Regions from separate parts of the Rhodomicrobium sp. genome, predicted to be linked through region 1. Evidence: predicted binding sites of a transcription regulator. Region 1 holds the regulator's gene; the other holds the start of a gene.

Region 1 (6,936 bases):
GTACGGCCAGATCAGATCGCGCGGGCGCAGCATGTTGAACACGGCCGACATGCGCGCGCCATCGAGGAAACCGCGTTCCGCCATCACCTCGTCGAGCGCCTTCAACTGCTCGTCGTCGATGAAGACGAGAAGATCGCCGGCGTTGGTGAAATCGGTCTGCGCGGCGAGGAACGTGGCCGACGCAATACGGTCGTCGCCCGTCCCGGCCATGTAGGCGAGCGTGCTCGCGAGCAGCGTACCGCCGACGCAATAGCCGACGGCATTGGTGCGCGGCTCGCCCGTGATGCGAAGCACGGCGTCGGTCGCGTCGAGCACCCCCTCACGCATGTAGTCCTCGAACGATTTCGAGGCGAGGTTGGCGTCCGGATTCACCCAGGAGACCACAAAAACCGTGAAGCCCTGATCGACGACCCATTTGATGAACGACTTCGGCGGTGTCAGGTCGAGGATGTAATATTTGTTGATCCATGGCGGCACGATCATCAGCGGCACGCGATACACGCTCTCCGTCGACGGCGTGTACTGGATGAGCTGCATGATGTCGTTCTGATAGACCACCTTTCCGGGGGTGACGGCGAGATTCTTGCCGACCTCGAAAGCCGACATGTCGGTCTGGCGTATGCGAAGCAGTTCGCCCGACTGGTTCAGATCTTCCACAAGGTGCTGCATTCCCTCCGCAAGGTTCTGACCGCCGGTCGAGACGGTGGTGCGGATCACCTCGGGATTGGTGAACGGGAAATTGGACGGCGAAAGCGCGGTCACGATCTGGTTCAGATAGAACTCGGCGCGCTTCCTTGCGTGTCTGTCGACCGTCTCGGCGTTCTCGACGAGATCGCCCGCCCATTTGCCGGTCAGAAGATAGGCCTGCTTCAGGAAATCGAAGAATGCGTTCTCCGACCACTCCTTGTCCTTGAAGCGCGGATCGCTGGCGGCCGGCTCGATCAGCGGCTGGACCTCCTCGCCGAGAAAACGCTGATAGGTCCGGCCCCAAAGGTCGATGAGATCCTGATTGAGCTTCGCCTGAGCGGCTGCCAGCTTTTGCGGGTCGCTCATCCAGTATTGCGCGATCGGCGCGAAAATCTTGCCGATGTCCGCCATTCCGCCCGCGACCGTGAAAGCGCCCGAGCGCTTGTCCCGGTCCTCGTAGATTTTCGCGACGGCCTGCCCGCTAGCCTCAAAGGCGCGAAGAAGGTTCGTCGCGAATTGCTCCGGAGACTGAAGGCCCGGCAAAGGTCTGGACGGCGCCGGAGCGCTCGCGGCTTCTCGCTTGTCGCCTTTTTGACGCTTGTCTGACATCCGTGCGTAGCTCTCCCAAACCGCAAAGTTATTCTTGCGTCCTTTTGCGCTCGTTGAATCGAGCATGGACTAATAATATAACATTCTGGCGTCGTTTGGTGAGGGGCCGAAAGCTTTTCTTCGCCCGCCGCGCTTGTCCTCCGACTAAGTGTTTACTATAGCGCTTCGATGGCGGCTGTCCCGCCCTCGCGATAGCCGCATATCAGCCATGACTCGTCAGGTTCGATCTTAATATCGCCGCAGGAGCGCGACGAGCTTGCCCTGGATCTTCACACGGTCAGGACCGAAAATACGCGTCTCGTAGGCCGGGTTTGCGGGTTCGAGAGCGATCGATTGCCCGCGCTTGCGAAGCCGTTTCAGGGTCGCCTCCTCGTCGTCGATGAGCGCGACCACGATATCCCCGCTTTCGGCGGCCGCGGTCTTTTTCAGCACGACCGTATCGCCTTCCTGAATTCCGGCTTCGACCATGGAGTCGCCGCGCACTTCGAGCGCGAAGTGATCGCCCGTGGAGAGATATTCCGGCGGCATGACGAGGACGTGGCTGTGGTCCTCGATGGCCGAGCGCGGCACGCCCGCCGCGATACGCCCCATCACGGGAACCGATATGCCGCCGTCTTCCCGGTCGCGGATGAAAGGAGACTGCGGTGCGTCCTCGAAAGATGACCGGCGTCCTTCGATGACGGTCGGCATGAAGCCCCGCCGGCGGTCGGCCTCGAAACCCGCGCGCGCGCGCTCCGGCATCTTCATGACTTCCAGGGCGCGGGCGCGATGGGGAAGCCTGCGGATGAAGCCGCGCTCTTCCAGCGCCATGATCAGGCGATGGATGCCGGACTTGGACTTGAGATGCAGCGCCTCCTTCATTTCATCGAACGACGGCGGCACGCCGGTCGCTTCGATACGCTCATTGATATAGAGGAGGAGTTGCTTTTGCTTCGGTGTCAGCATGGGCGGCCCGGTTGTGGCGAAGGACTGTACAAACCAAGAACACCATTAAGCGTTCTCATTAAGTTCCGCAAGGAAAAAGGGCACTTTTGGATCAGCCCTGCACAGGAGGAATCTCTAGCGACAGGAGATTTCCCAATGGCTAATTTATTCCCGGTCCTGCCAGCGTTCGACTTGTCGGACCGTTTTCCCCTTCCGGCCTGCCCGATTTCAGGCCGCATTTCTGCGTTGTTCAAACGCACTCTCCCCCACAGTCATCATATTGTGACGCACAAGAGAATCCAGCTTGCGAAGTCAGTAAGCAGAGAGTATCCGTGACAAGCGCAATTAGGTATATTTTTTATGACGATTACCAACGATCCGATCAACGATTCTGATCTTCAGGCGCCTTCGGTGAAGCTTCGGGCGAACGTGGCGCCGCGCATTAATCTGGCATTTCAGGTCAATTCAATTCCGGCCATCGGCGAAATCGAGATCGCCAACGGAACAGAGCGCGACTTCTCGGATGTCCTGATTTCCATTTCGTCGGAACCTCCTTTTCTCAAGCCGACGGTCTTCCGGCTGGATCGTCTCAACGCGGGGGGCGTCCGCTCGATCAGCCCGGTCGAGGCCGATCTCGACCCTGCCTTTCTCAATCGGCTGACCGAAGCCGCGGACGGCGAAATCCACATTTCGGCGAGAGCGGGCGAGGAATCGCTGGCGACCGCGACGATCCCGTGCCGGGCGCTCGCGCCGAACGAATGGACCGGACTTTCCACGCCGCCGGAACTCGTGGCCGCTTTCGTCCGCCCGAACGACCCGGCCGTCGAGGTGATTTTGCGCAATGCCGCCGAGAAACTCCGTCTGCATGGCAGGAACTCGGCGCTTGACGGCTATTCCGGCAACAGGAAGGGACGTTCGTGGGAGGTCGCCGAGGCGATCTGGGCTGCCCTCGTCGACGCGAAGATCGTCTACGCGTTCCCGCCCGCGAGTTTCGAGCAGGACGGGCAGAAGATCCGCCTGCCCGGCGCGATCCTTGAGCGCAAGCTCGGGACATGTCTCGATCTCACGCTGCTTTACGCGGCCTGCCTGGAACAGGCCGGGCTCAATCCGCTCGTCGGCTTTTCGACGGGCCACGCCTATTGCGGTCTCTGGCTCACACAGGAGGCTTTCTCCTCCTGTGTCGTCGACGAAGCCGAGACCGTTCGCAAACGCCTGCAACTGCAGGAAATGATCCTGATCGAGACAACCCTTCTCACGAACCATCCACCGCTGAAATTCCGGGCCGCGGTCGACAAGGCCGCGAGCTACGCGAACGAGGACGAACCGCGCCGCTTCGAACTGGTCGTCGATATCGCGCAGGCACGCCAACGCCGAATCCGCCCGCTCGGCGTCGAGCATGACGGTGCGCAGGATGCTCTGCCCGTGACAGCGGAGGCCGGCGGATCGGTTGGGCTCGACGAACCGCCAACCTTCGTGGAGGAAGCCGTCAGGCCCGCCGAGCCGGATCAGCCGCTCGACCGGGTGGAACAATGGAAGCGGAAGCTGCTCGACCTCTCGCTTCGCAACAGGCTCCTGAATTTCAAGAGCGGAAAAAGCGCCGTCGATCTCTCCTGCCCTGACGCGGGCGAGCTGGAAGACCGGCTCGCGAGCGGCAAGGAGATAAAAATCCTCGCCAGAGCCGACGTCATGAGCGGCGACGATCCGCGCGATGCCGAAGTCTACCAGTTGAGGGCGGGCGAAGACGCAGCGAGACAGCACGCGCTCGAAGCGCTCGGGCGGGGCGAAGTGCTCACCGCGCTTTCCGACGACGACCTTCAGGACCGGCTGACCGAAATCCATCACACTGCGCGAGGCTCGCTCGAAGAAAGCGGCGCGAACAGCCTGCATCTTGCCATGGGCTTTCTGTCGTGGTCGCCTGCGGGGAAGGACCAGCGTTGCCGCGCGCCGCTGCTTCTCGTGCCGGTCCGGCTGGAGCGCCGCACCATTCGCTCGGGCTTCCGGCTCGTGCGCCATGACGACGACGCCCGCATCAATCCGACGTTACTGCAAATGCTTCGGCAGGATTTCGGCCTCGAAATGCCGGAGTTCGAGCGCGATCTGCCGCAGGATGCGTCGGGCCTCGACGTGGCGCAGATCTGGCGCATCGCGCGGCTGCACATCAAGGACATGAAGGGGTTCGAGTTGACCGAGGAGGTCACGCTTTCGAACTTCTCTTTCGCCAAATATCTGATGTGGAAGGATCTTGTCGACCGCGCGGAGCTTCTGAAGCGGAACCCCGTGGTTCGCCATCTCATCGATACGCCGAAAGACACCTATGGCGATCCCCGCGACATGCCGGAGGAACGCGCGCTCGACCGCGAGATCCACCCGAAAGACCTGTTCATGCCGCTTCTGGCGGACTCGTCGCAGACAGCCGCGGTCGTCGCCGCGTCGCGCGAGAAGGACTTCGTGCTTTTCGGTCCGCCCGGCACGGGCAAGAGCCAGACGATTGCGAACATGATCGCGCAGCTTCTTGGCGACGGGCGGTCCGTGCTGTTCGTTTCGCAGAAGACGACGGCGCTTGAGGTCGTTCGCAAGCGACTGAACGACATCGGCCTCGGCTCCTTCTGCCTCGAAGTGCATTCGGCCAAGGCGCAAAAAACCGCTGTCCTCGCTCAGCTCAAGACAGCGTGGGAATCGCGCTCCGCCGATGCCGCGCGCGAATGGGATTCGGCGACGGAGGATCTGAAAGCGCTTCGCGACCGGCTCAACGAGGTCGTCGTCGCGCTGCATCGCCGCCATGGCAACGGCCTGTCGGTGCACCGTGCTCTGGGCCGCGTCATAGCGCAACGGGACTTCGCACCGAAGGTCAAGCTTCCGTTCTCCTCCCCCGATCAGCACGACGAAGCGGAGATGCGCGCCTTGCGCGATCTCTGCCGCAGCCTGCGAACCGCCGTGCAGGCGCTTGGCACGACGCCCGCAGCGCACCCGCTGAAGGAGATCGGCCATGCAGACTGGTCGCCGGTGTGGCGTGGCGAACTGGAAACGGCGTGCGCCGCGTTCCGCAAAGCCGTGGTCGATCTGTCAAACGCGGGCGCGGTGCTCGCGAAGCATTTCGGGACGCATGAAACGGGAGACCCGCATCGCCTCTATGCGATGATCGTCTTTGCCGCGCTCGCCTTCAAACCGGAGGCCCGCGACGCCGCCACGCTCGCCGGCAAGGATATCCGCGCGCTCAAACCGGCCTTCGAGGCATGGCGCAGGGACCGCGCCGCCTTCGATGCCGCGCAAGCGCGGCTCGCCAATCGTTACCGCGACGCCGTGTTCAGCCTCGACTTCGGCCGTCTGATGCAGGACTGGCGCGATGCAATCGCGGCCTCCTTCCTGACGCGGAACGGCCGCAAGAAGCGCGTCTGGGATGCGCTCGCACCGTTCACCGACGGCGCGCCCCCCGAGGATCTCGGCACCGAGATCGTCGGGCTGATGGAGGTGAAGGAGGGGCGCGCCAAGGCGATGCGTCATGACGCGACGTTCGGAGCGCTTGGCCCCATCTGGCAGGGGCTCGAAACCGATCCGGCGCGCGTCGAAGCAGCCTTCGCGTGGCTCGGCCAAATCTCCGAAGCCGCCGCATCGCTTGCCACCCCGGAGCGTGACAAGGCGGGGTGGCTCGCCCTTCTCGCCGCGCTCATCCTCGATCGGCCGGACTTCATGCGCGAGGGCGGCCGCTTCGCGACGGACGCGGGAAAGACGCTGACCGCATACAAGACGTTTCAGGCGGCGCGCAAGGAGCTTGTCCGCCTCGCGCATCTCTCCGACGACTATTTCGGTCTGCCGCGCTCCGGCCATTGGCTGCGAGACGCCGCGAGCCTTGCCGAAATCTGGGCAGCGAACGCGCCGAAAAGCCAGCGCTGGTGCGACTGGCTTCGCCATGCCGCCGCCGCGCGCGCTCGCGGCCTTGCGCCGCTGACAGACGCCTTGACAGCGGGCGACATCGAAGCGTCCGATATCGAAACGGCCTTCGAGGTCGCCTATGCACGCTGGTGGGTCGAACAGACCGTGCATCGCGACGCGCTGCTTCGCGGCTTCGTCTCGGACCAGCATGAGGACGCGATCGCGCGCTTCATCGAACTCGACCATAAGGTTTCGCAGCTTGCACGCCATGTGGTCGCCGCGCGCCTGTCGGGAGTGGTGCCCGCCCGCAACGCCTTCGGACAAGACCCCGAATTCGGCGTCCTTTCGCGGGAGATCGAAAAGCGGGCGCGGCACATGCCGCTTCGCAGCCTGTTCTCGAAGCTGCCGAACGCGCTGACGGCGCTGACGCCTTGCGTGATGATGAGCCCGCTTTCCGTCGCGCAATTCCTGCCCGCCGACTCGCAGCCCTTCGATGTCGTGATCTTCGACGAGGCGTCGCAGATCCCGGTGTGGGACGCCATCGGTGCCATCGCGCGCGGCAGGCAGGTGGTCGTCGCGGGCGACCCGAAGCAGCTTCCGCCGACTTCTTTCTTCGACCGCGCAGGCAATGCCACGGAGGATGCGAGCGAGGTCGAAGACCTCGAAAGCATTCTCGACGAGTGTCTTGCCGCGAACATTCCGAGCAAGCGGCTGGCCTGGCATTATCGCAGCCGCCACGAAAGCCTGATCGCGTTCTCGAACCAGAACTATTACGACGGCGCTCTCGTCACCTTCCCGTCTCCCGTGACCGAGGATCGCGCCGTCCGTTTCGAGCATGTGCCGGAC
Region 2 (6,936 bases), on a different contig from region 1:
ATCAGGGGCGAGACCCTTTCGATGAAACGCAAAACCTGCTTCAGGCATATCCGGGAAGCGGAAGGCCGTTTCTCGAAAGGCATGCCTTCAAAAAGGGACGGGCTCACGCGCGATCAAGCTTCGCACCGCGATCTCGGCAAAACGCATGGAAGCGATCACGGTCAGCGTTCCCCGCGCCCACGGCGACACCTCGCGGCTGGCCGTCGTCGACGTCGCCTTAGCAAAGGGATTGCGCGCTCTTGCTTATCGTCCCTATGCGGCAGTGCTCGGTCTCGCACTTCTTTGCGGCTTGCTTTTCCTTCCGGGCATAGCGTCGCTTCCGGTCACCGACCGCGACGAGGCCCGCTTCGCGCAGGCCACGAAGCAGATGCTGGAAACGGGCGATTTCGTCGACATCCATTTCCAGCAGGAAACGCGCTACAAGAAGCCTGTCGGCATCTATTGGCTGCAATCGGCGGCGGTGACGGCGGCTGAAAGCGCGGGCGCGACCCTCACCGACATCTGGGCCTATCGCATCCCGTCGTTTCTCGGCGCGCTCGGCGCGGTCCTTCTGACATTCTGGGCCGCGCGCGGCATTTTCGGCCGAGAGACGGCGCTCGTTGCCGCGACGCTGTTCGCAACCTGCCTAACGCTATCGTTCGAGGCGCGCATCGCGAAGTCGGACGCAGCGCTCATTGCCGCAATGATGCTGGCGCAGGGGGCGCTGTTCCGCCTCTACATGGCGAGCGATCCGGCCCGCACGCGCGGACTGGCCGCGTTGTTCTGGATCGGGCTTGGCGTTGGCATCCTCATCAAGGGCCCGGTCGCGCCGGGGCTGTCGTTCATCACCGCAGCCGTGGTGCTGATTTTAGACCGTCGCCGTACGTGGCTCAGGAACCTGCACTGGAAATGGGGCGTGCCGCTGCTTCTGCTGCTGACGCTTCCGTGGTTCATCGCCATCGGCGTTTCGTCCGGCGGCGCATTCTTCAAGGCGTCGCTCGGGCAGGACTTCGCGGGCAAGCTCGCGAGCGGTCAGGAGAAGCACTGGGGACCGCCCGGCTTCTATTTCCTCGCCTTCTGGTGGACGTTCTGGCCCGCAGTCCTGTTCGTAACTGGCGGAGCGATTGCATGGCTGTGGCGGCAGAGGCGCGTCTCGCGCCGCGTGCTGTTCCTGCTGGCGTGGATCGTGCCGTGGTGGCTCATCATCGAGGCCATTCCGACGAAGCTGCCTCACTATGCCCTGCCGCTTTATCCAGCCATCGCCATGGCCGCTGCGTTCGCCTTTCGCGAGGCGGCGCAGGGGGTATCACGCGCGCGACTGAGCGCCGTTCTGTGGGCGACGCTTGCGATCGCGCAGATCGTGCTGCTTCTCGGGTTGTCATGGATTGCGGAGGCGCCGGCCTTTCCGCTGCTCGCAGCCGTTCTTGTCGCGCTCGCGGCAGTATCGGCTTTCACGGCGGCGTCGGCGTGGGGCAGATATTCCCGCGCGGCGTTGGCCGGGGCGGTCGTCTCCGCCGCGTTGTTCTACACCGCCGCCTTTCGCGTCGGGCTGCCGGGCCTTGAGCCGATCTGGATTACGAGGAGCGCCGCCGCGGCTGCGGAAAAACTGCGGGGATGCGGCGATGCCCCTGTTGCGTTCGGTGGCATCAGCGAGCCGAGCCTCGTCTTCATGAACGGCACGCGCACGATCCTCGGCAGTGTCCCCGGATCGGCCGAAGCGCTTGGATCGGGCGCCGCGCGACTGGCCTTCGTCAACGGCAGCAGGCTCGAAATGTTCGAAAAAGCTTTCGAGGAGAAGACCGGAGCGGCGCCGCGCGTCCTCGGCTGCGTGGACGGCATCAACATCAACGGGCGCGGTCCGACACGCCTTGTCGTCTTCGCGCGGCCTGACACGGCGGCGCTTCCTGCCTGCGTGCCGGTGCCCGACACGGAATGCCGCGACAAACAGACCGTGCGCTGGCGGCGTTTGTTCGATACGAAATTCTGATCTTTTGGCTTTTTGCCGACCTAATTCTTGGTTAATATTCCCGTATAAGTTTTAGTCAGGTGGATTCCATGAAACCGCTTATTGCCGTTGCTTGCCTTTGTTTTTCCGCAGCTTGCTTCAACCCTTCTCCCGCCGCTGCCGTCCCACTCCAGCCCGCACCAGCGTCGACAGCCTCGCAACCGCTCATGAAGGTCGGCTGCAGCTATTACTACTATGTGGAATGCGAGCACAGCACATGGCGCAGCCATCATCGCTGGGGCTCGCGTGGAGACTATCCGTATCGTTGGCGCAGCCACTTCCGCTGGGGCTCTTTCGCGGGAGACGACCCGTGGCACAGCCGCGCGCGCAGCCACTATCGCCCCGGCTCGTATCATCGCTACTGGGCTCCGCGTTACGACGACTGGGAGTGATCGCGTTTCGTCTCACGGGGCGGCCTCCGTCAAACTTCGCTACAATTTTCACGAAACCGCCATTGTTCGAACGCAACCGCGCCCCCCGTCAGGAGCAATTTCCCCTTCCAAGCAGGAGCCGGTGCCGGTTCGCTTTCTCCGACCCCCCAATGCCCAGAGCCCTCTGGCACCGGTGCCTGCTTGGCCTTTACGCCTTTCCCATAGCGAAAAGCGATGCCGATGCTTAGGTTTCAGGCATCGATTCGGCTCGCACGGGAGACGGCATGAGCGAAGACACCGAGACCGGCATTTTCGTCGGCAAGAGCGTTAAGCCCGAATATCTCAATTTCAAATTCGCCAACCGGCACGGCCTGATCACGGGGGCGACCGGCACCGGCAAGACCGTGACCCTGCAAATTCTCGCCGAAGGGTTTTCGCGGGCGGGCGTTCCCGTTTTCGCCGCCGACATCAAGGGCGATCTTTCCGGCATCGCGGCCGCGGGCGAACCGAAGCCCTTCCTCGAAAAGCGGGCGACGGAAATCGACCTCGACAATTACACGTTCGAGGCGTTCCCCACGATCTTCTGGGATCTGTTCGGCGAGCAAGGGACGCCGATCCGCGCCTCCATCGGCTCGCTCGGGCCGATGCTCCTTGCGCGGCTCATGGAGCTGAACGAGACGCAGGAAGGCGTGCTGACCATCGCGTTCCGGCTCGCCTCCGACGAGAATTTGCCGCTCAACGATCTCAGCGACCTCCGCTCCGTGATCGCGCTGGTTTCGGAGCGCGCGCAGGAGCTTTCCCAGCAATACGGCAATGTGTCGAAGACGTCCGTCGGAGCCATCCAGCGCCGCTTGCTCGTGCTCGACGAACAAAAAGCCGAATTGTTCTTCGGCAAGCCCGAACTCGACATCGACGACTTCATGCGAAAGGCGGACGACGGGCGCGGCTATGTCAGCGTTCTCGCCGCCGACAAGCTCATGTCGACGCCGCGGCTCTACTCGACCTTCCTTCTGTGGCTGATGACGGAACTCTTCAACAGGCTGCCCGAGGTCGGCGACGTCGAAAAGCCGAAGCTCGTCTTCTTCTTCGATGAAGCGCATCTCCTCTTCAATGAGGCGCCGAAGGCGCTCCTCGAACGCATCGAGCAGGTCACGCGCCTCATTCGCTCGAAGGGCGTCGGCGTCTACTACATCACGCAGAACCCGCTCGACGTGCCGGATCGCGTATCGAGCCAGCTCGGCAACCGCGTGCAGCATGGCCTGCGCGCCTTCAGCCCGCGCGAGCAGAAGGCCGTTCGCGCAGCCGCCGAAACCTTCCGCGCGAACCCTGCCTTCAATGCCGAGAAGGCCATTCTCGAACTCGGCACGGGCGAGGCGCTCGTCTCCTTTCTGGAAGGGAAGGGGGAGCCCTCCATCGTTCAGCGGACGCTGATCCGTCCGCCCTCGTCGCAGCTCGGGCCGGTCACGCCGGAAGAGCGCAAGGCGGTGATCGAGGCAAGCCCCGTGGCTGGGAAATACGACGAGGAGGAGAGTGCCGCGCCATCGAACGGCGGCAGGACGCGCAGCGCAAACGGAGCGCGTTCCGGCAAGGCTCGAAACGACGACGATTACGAATGGGCGGGCGAGTTTCGCATCCCGAAAAAGCCCGGTTCGCCGGACGAACCGCTGCCGCGCGAGGACGATCCTCAGCCCGAACCGCAGCCGAAGGGGCGCGGGCGTGGCGGCGGATACAGTCGCCAGACCTACGGCGAGGCGTTCGGCAAGTCGCTGCTGCGCTCGCTCGGCTCGGCGGCGGGTCGCATCCTTGAGCGCGTGCTGAGGCCAAAATAACCCACCTTACCAATTTCTCATTTGGGATCGCGGCAGCAATCACCAGTTTTCCCAAATGCGCGCTTCGGCAGCTTGACTTTGCCGCCGAAGCGGTTACGTTCATGCTTCGTTCTGTAAATTTTTCGGGTGGCGTTGTGATGGTTACGGGGATCAGACGTTCCTTGCGAGTGGCGTGCGTTGTGTTGGGCGTGGCCTCGCTGGCGGCGATCGGTGGCGCGCATGCGCAGGGCGACCGCAGCGCGCGGCCGGGAGATTTCGATTATTATGTTCTGACGCTGAACTGGTCGCCGACCTATTGCGCGGGACGTGAGGAAGATGGCGGCAATGATCGCGGCCGCACCCGGTACGAGGACAATGGTTATGGCGGCGGCTATCGCTTCTTCGACGACCGCCGCAGCCGCCGCGACAGCGGTACCGAGCAGCAATGCAACGGCACGCGTCCCTATGCCTTCGTGCTTCACGGCTTGTGGCCTCAATACGAGCGGCGCGGTTGGCCGGAATCGTGCCGCACGGATTCCCGCCCGTGGGTTCCGAACGAACTGATCGACCGCATGCTCGACATCATGCCGAGCCGTCAACTGGTCATTCACGAATACAAGAAACACGGCACCTGCTCGGGGCTTGATCCGCGCGGGTACTTCGCCGCCGCTCGCAAGGCGTATAGCAGCATCCGCATTCCCGACGAATTCCAGGATCTTACGAAGCCGCTGCGCGTGGGACCGGAAGAAGTGCGACGCGCCTTCCTTGACGTCAATCGAGGGTTGACGCCGGACATGGTGCAGATCGTCTGCTCGCGGAACCGATTGCAGGAGGTTCGAATCTGCATGACCAAGGATTTACAGCCGCGCCCCTGTGCCGAGGGCGACCAGAAGCGCAGGCTCTGCAATTACGAAACCGTGACCATGCCGCCGGTTCGCGGTGGCGGTGTCGGTCCGCAGGGCGGCCAGACACAGCGCGGCGACCGGCTGTAGGCCAGGTGAAGCGGTGCACGGAGGCCGGTTGCGCGGCCTCCGCGGTCCAGAGCGGGCCACGTCAGGCTAAGTCCTGCAAGGTCGTGCCGCTCCGAATTACGCCATGACGCTTTAAGATCAGCCTCGCTAGATCCGACCCTGTTTAACGCACAGAAGCTGATCGACAACCAAGACTTGCAGTGTCGTGGCTGTGTCTGATTTTACCGCATGGCGATTTAGGCCGCTCTTATGTTCGGGCCGGTCGCGAGCCACTTTTCCGCCGAAGGCGATTGTCTGCAAGAATGTTCGCCGCTCTTGCGGCGTACCCGCTTTCTCTTCCTGTCGAACCAGCGTAAGCCCCTCAGCATGCCGCGCTACAAAATCACAATCGAATATGACGGGACGCCCTTTTCGGGCTGGCAGATGCAGGCGAACGGCCCTTCGGTGCAAGCTGAACTCGCGCGCGCCATCATGGGGTTCACCGGCGAGGATGTCATCCCGCGCGGGGCGGGGCGGACGGATGCCGGTGTGCACGCGCGCGGGCAGGTAGCGCATTTCGATCTGGATCGCATGTGGCCGCCCGCAACGGTCCGCGACGCGCTGAATTTTCATCTTCGCCCGGCACCCGTTGTCATCCTCGCTTGCGAAGAGGTGGATGAGAGCTTCGACGCCCGCTTTTCAGCCAAGGCCCGACATTATCTCTATCGGATCGTCACCCGCCGCGCGCCGCTTGTGCTCGACCGTGACCGCGCCTGGCTGGTCGGCGTCGCCCTCGATACCGAAGCGATGCAGAAAGGCGCGGGCCATCTTCTCGGCTACCACGATTTCACAACCTTTCGCGCCTCGCAATGTCAGGCGAAATCGCCGCTGCGCACACTCGACACGCTTTCCGTCTGGCGCGACGGAGAAGACGTGTTCATTGCGACAAGCGCGCGATCATTCTTGCACAATCAGGTTCGTTCGATCGCGGGCAGCCTGAAGCTCGTGGGCGAAGGGAGGTGGGCGCCCGACAGGATGCGGGAAGCGCTCGAAGCGCGAGACCGCACGTCATGCGGCCCGGTCGCCCCCGCCTCCGGCCTGTATTTCATGGCGGTCGATTATTGAGGCGTCGGCGGGCCAGCCGAAATGCGGCGAATGAAAAGGCGGAGGCGCCGCTTGCGGCCTGCGCCGTCATGCCGCAAATCGGACGCAGCACGACGCTGTAGATCCTTTGTGGCGGGTTCGATTTGACGCAGGCTGATCTGGATCTCGCCGAGTGAGGATCAAGGCGTTCGCCCGGCAATGTGGGCAGCATTGGCGGTCAATGCCGGCAGGGAAGGCCGGGCAAAAGTCAAACACGGGACGCCGCGCCAACCTCCCCGCATTTCGGGCGCAACATCGGATGGAGGGTTGAAGAAGTGAAGCACTGGATCGCGCGGGCAATCGCCCTCGCTGGACTGATGGGATGCGGCATGACGCAACAGGCGCTCGCCCAACCGGCCGCCGAGCCGCCCGGTGCAGGCGCGGAAACGGGACACCATCCCGGCCATCACGGCTCGTATGACGGGGCCTTTCACCGCCGTTTTGACGACGCCGCGAAATGGGCCAGGGAATTCGACAACCCCGAGCGCGACAGTTGGCAAAAGCCCGAGGAGGTCGTCGAAGCCTTGCGTCTGAACGGCGATTCGAGCGTCGCAGACATCGGCGCGGGGACCGGCTATTTCTCCGTGAAAATCGCCCGGCGCGTTCCCGAAGGCAAGGTCTTCGCGGCGGATGTGGAACCGGACATGGTGCGCTATCTCGGCCAGCGCTCCCAGGCTGAG

The links. Region 1 encodes LexA, which represses DNA repair genes until DNA is damaged. Its sites were predicted from a motif close to TGTTCNNNNTGTGTTCNG; they were not measured.
Region 2: QM659_RS04450 (ribonuclease T2 family protein) is a predicted target of LexA. The motif match lies at 4,281-4,298, and genes of this name have one in related genera.

The regions. Positions count from the first base shown of each region.
Region 1 is NZ_JASGFR010000018.1:10,481-17,416, reverse strand. It holds gene QM659_RS08945 (PHA/PHB synthase family protein) at 1-1,296, opposite strand, end outside; gene lexA (transcriptional repressor LexA) at 1,525-2,241, opposite strand; gene QM659_RS08935 (DUF3320 domain-containing protein) at 2,581-6,936, shown strand, end outside.
Region 2 is NZ_JASGFR010000007.1:14,172-21,107, forward strand. It holds gene QM659_RS04435 (ArnT family glycosyltransferase) at 146-1,966, shown strand; gene QM659_RS04440 (hypothetical protein) at 2,152-2,376, shown strand; gene QM659_RS04445 (helicase HerA-like domain-containing protein) at 2,640-4,184, shown strand; gene QM659_RS04450 (ribonuclease T2 family protein) at 4,364-5,155, shown strand; gene truA (tRNA pseudouridine(38-40) synthase TruA) at 5,501-6,238, shown strand; gene QM659_RS04460 (class I SAM-dependent methyltransferase) at 6,532-6,936, shown strand, end outside.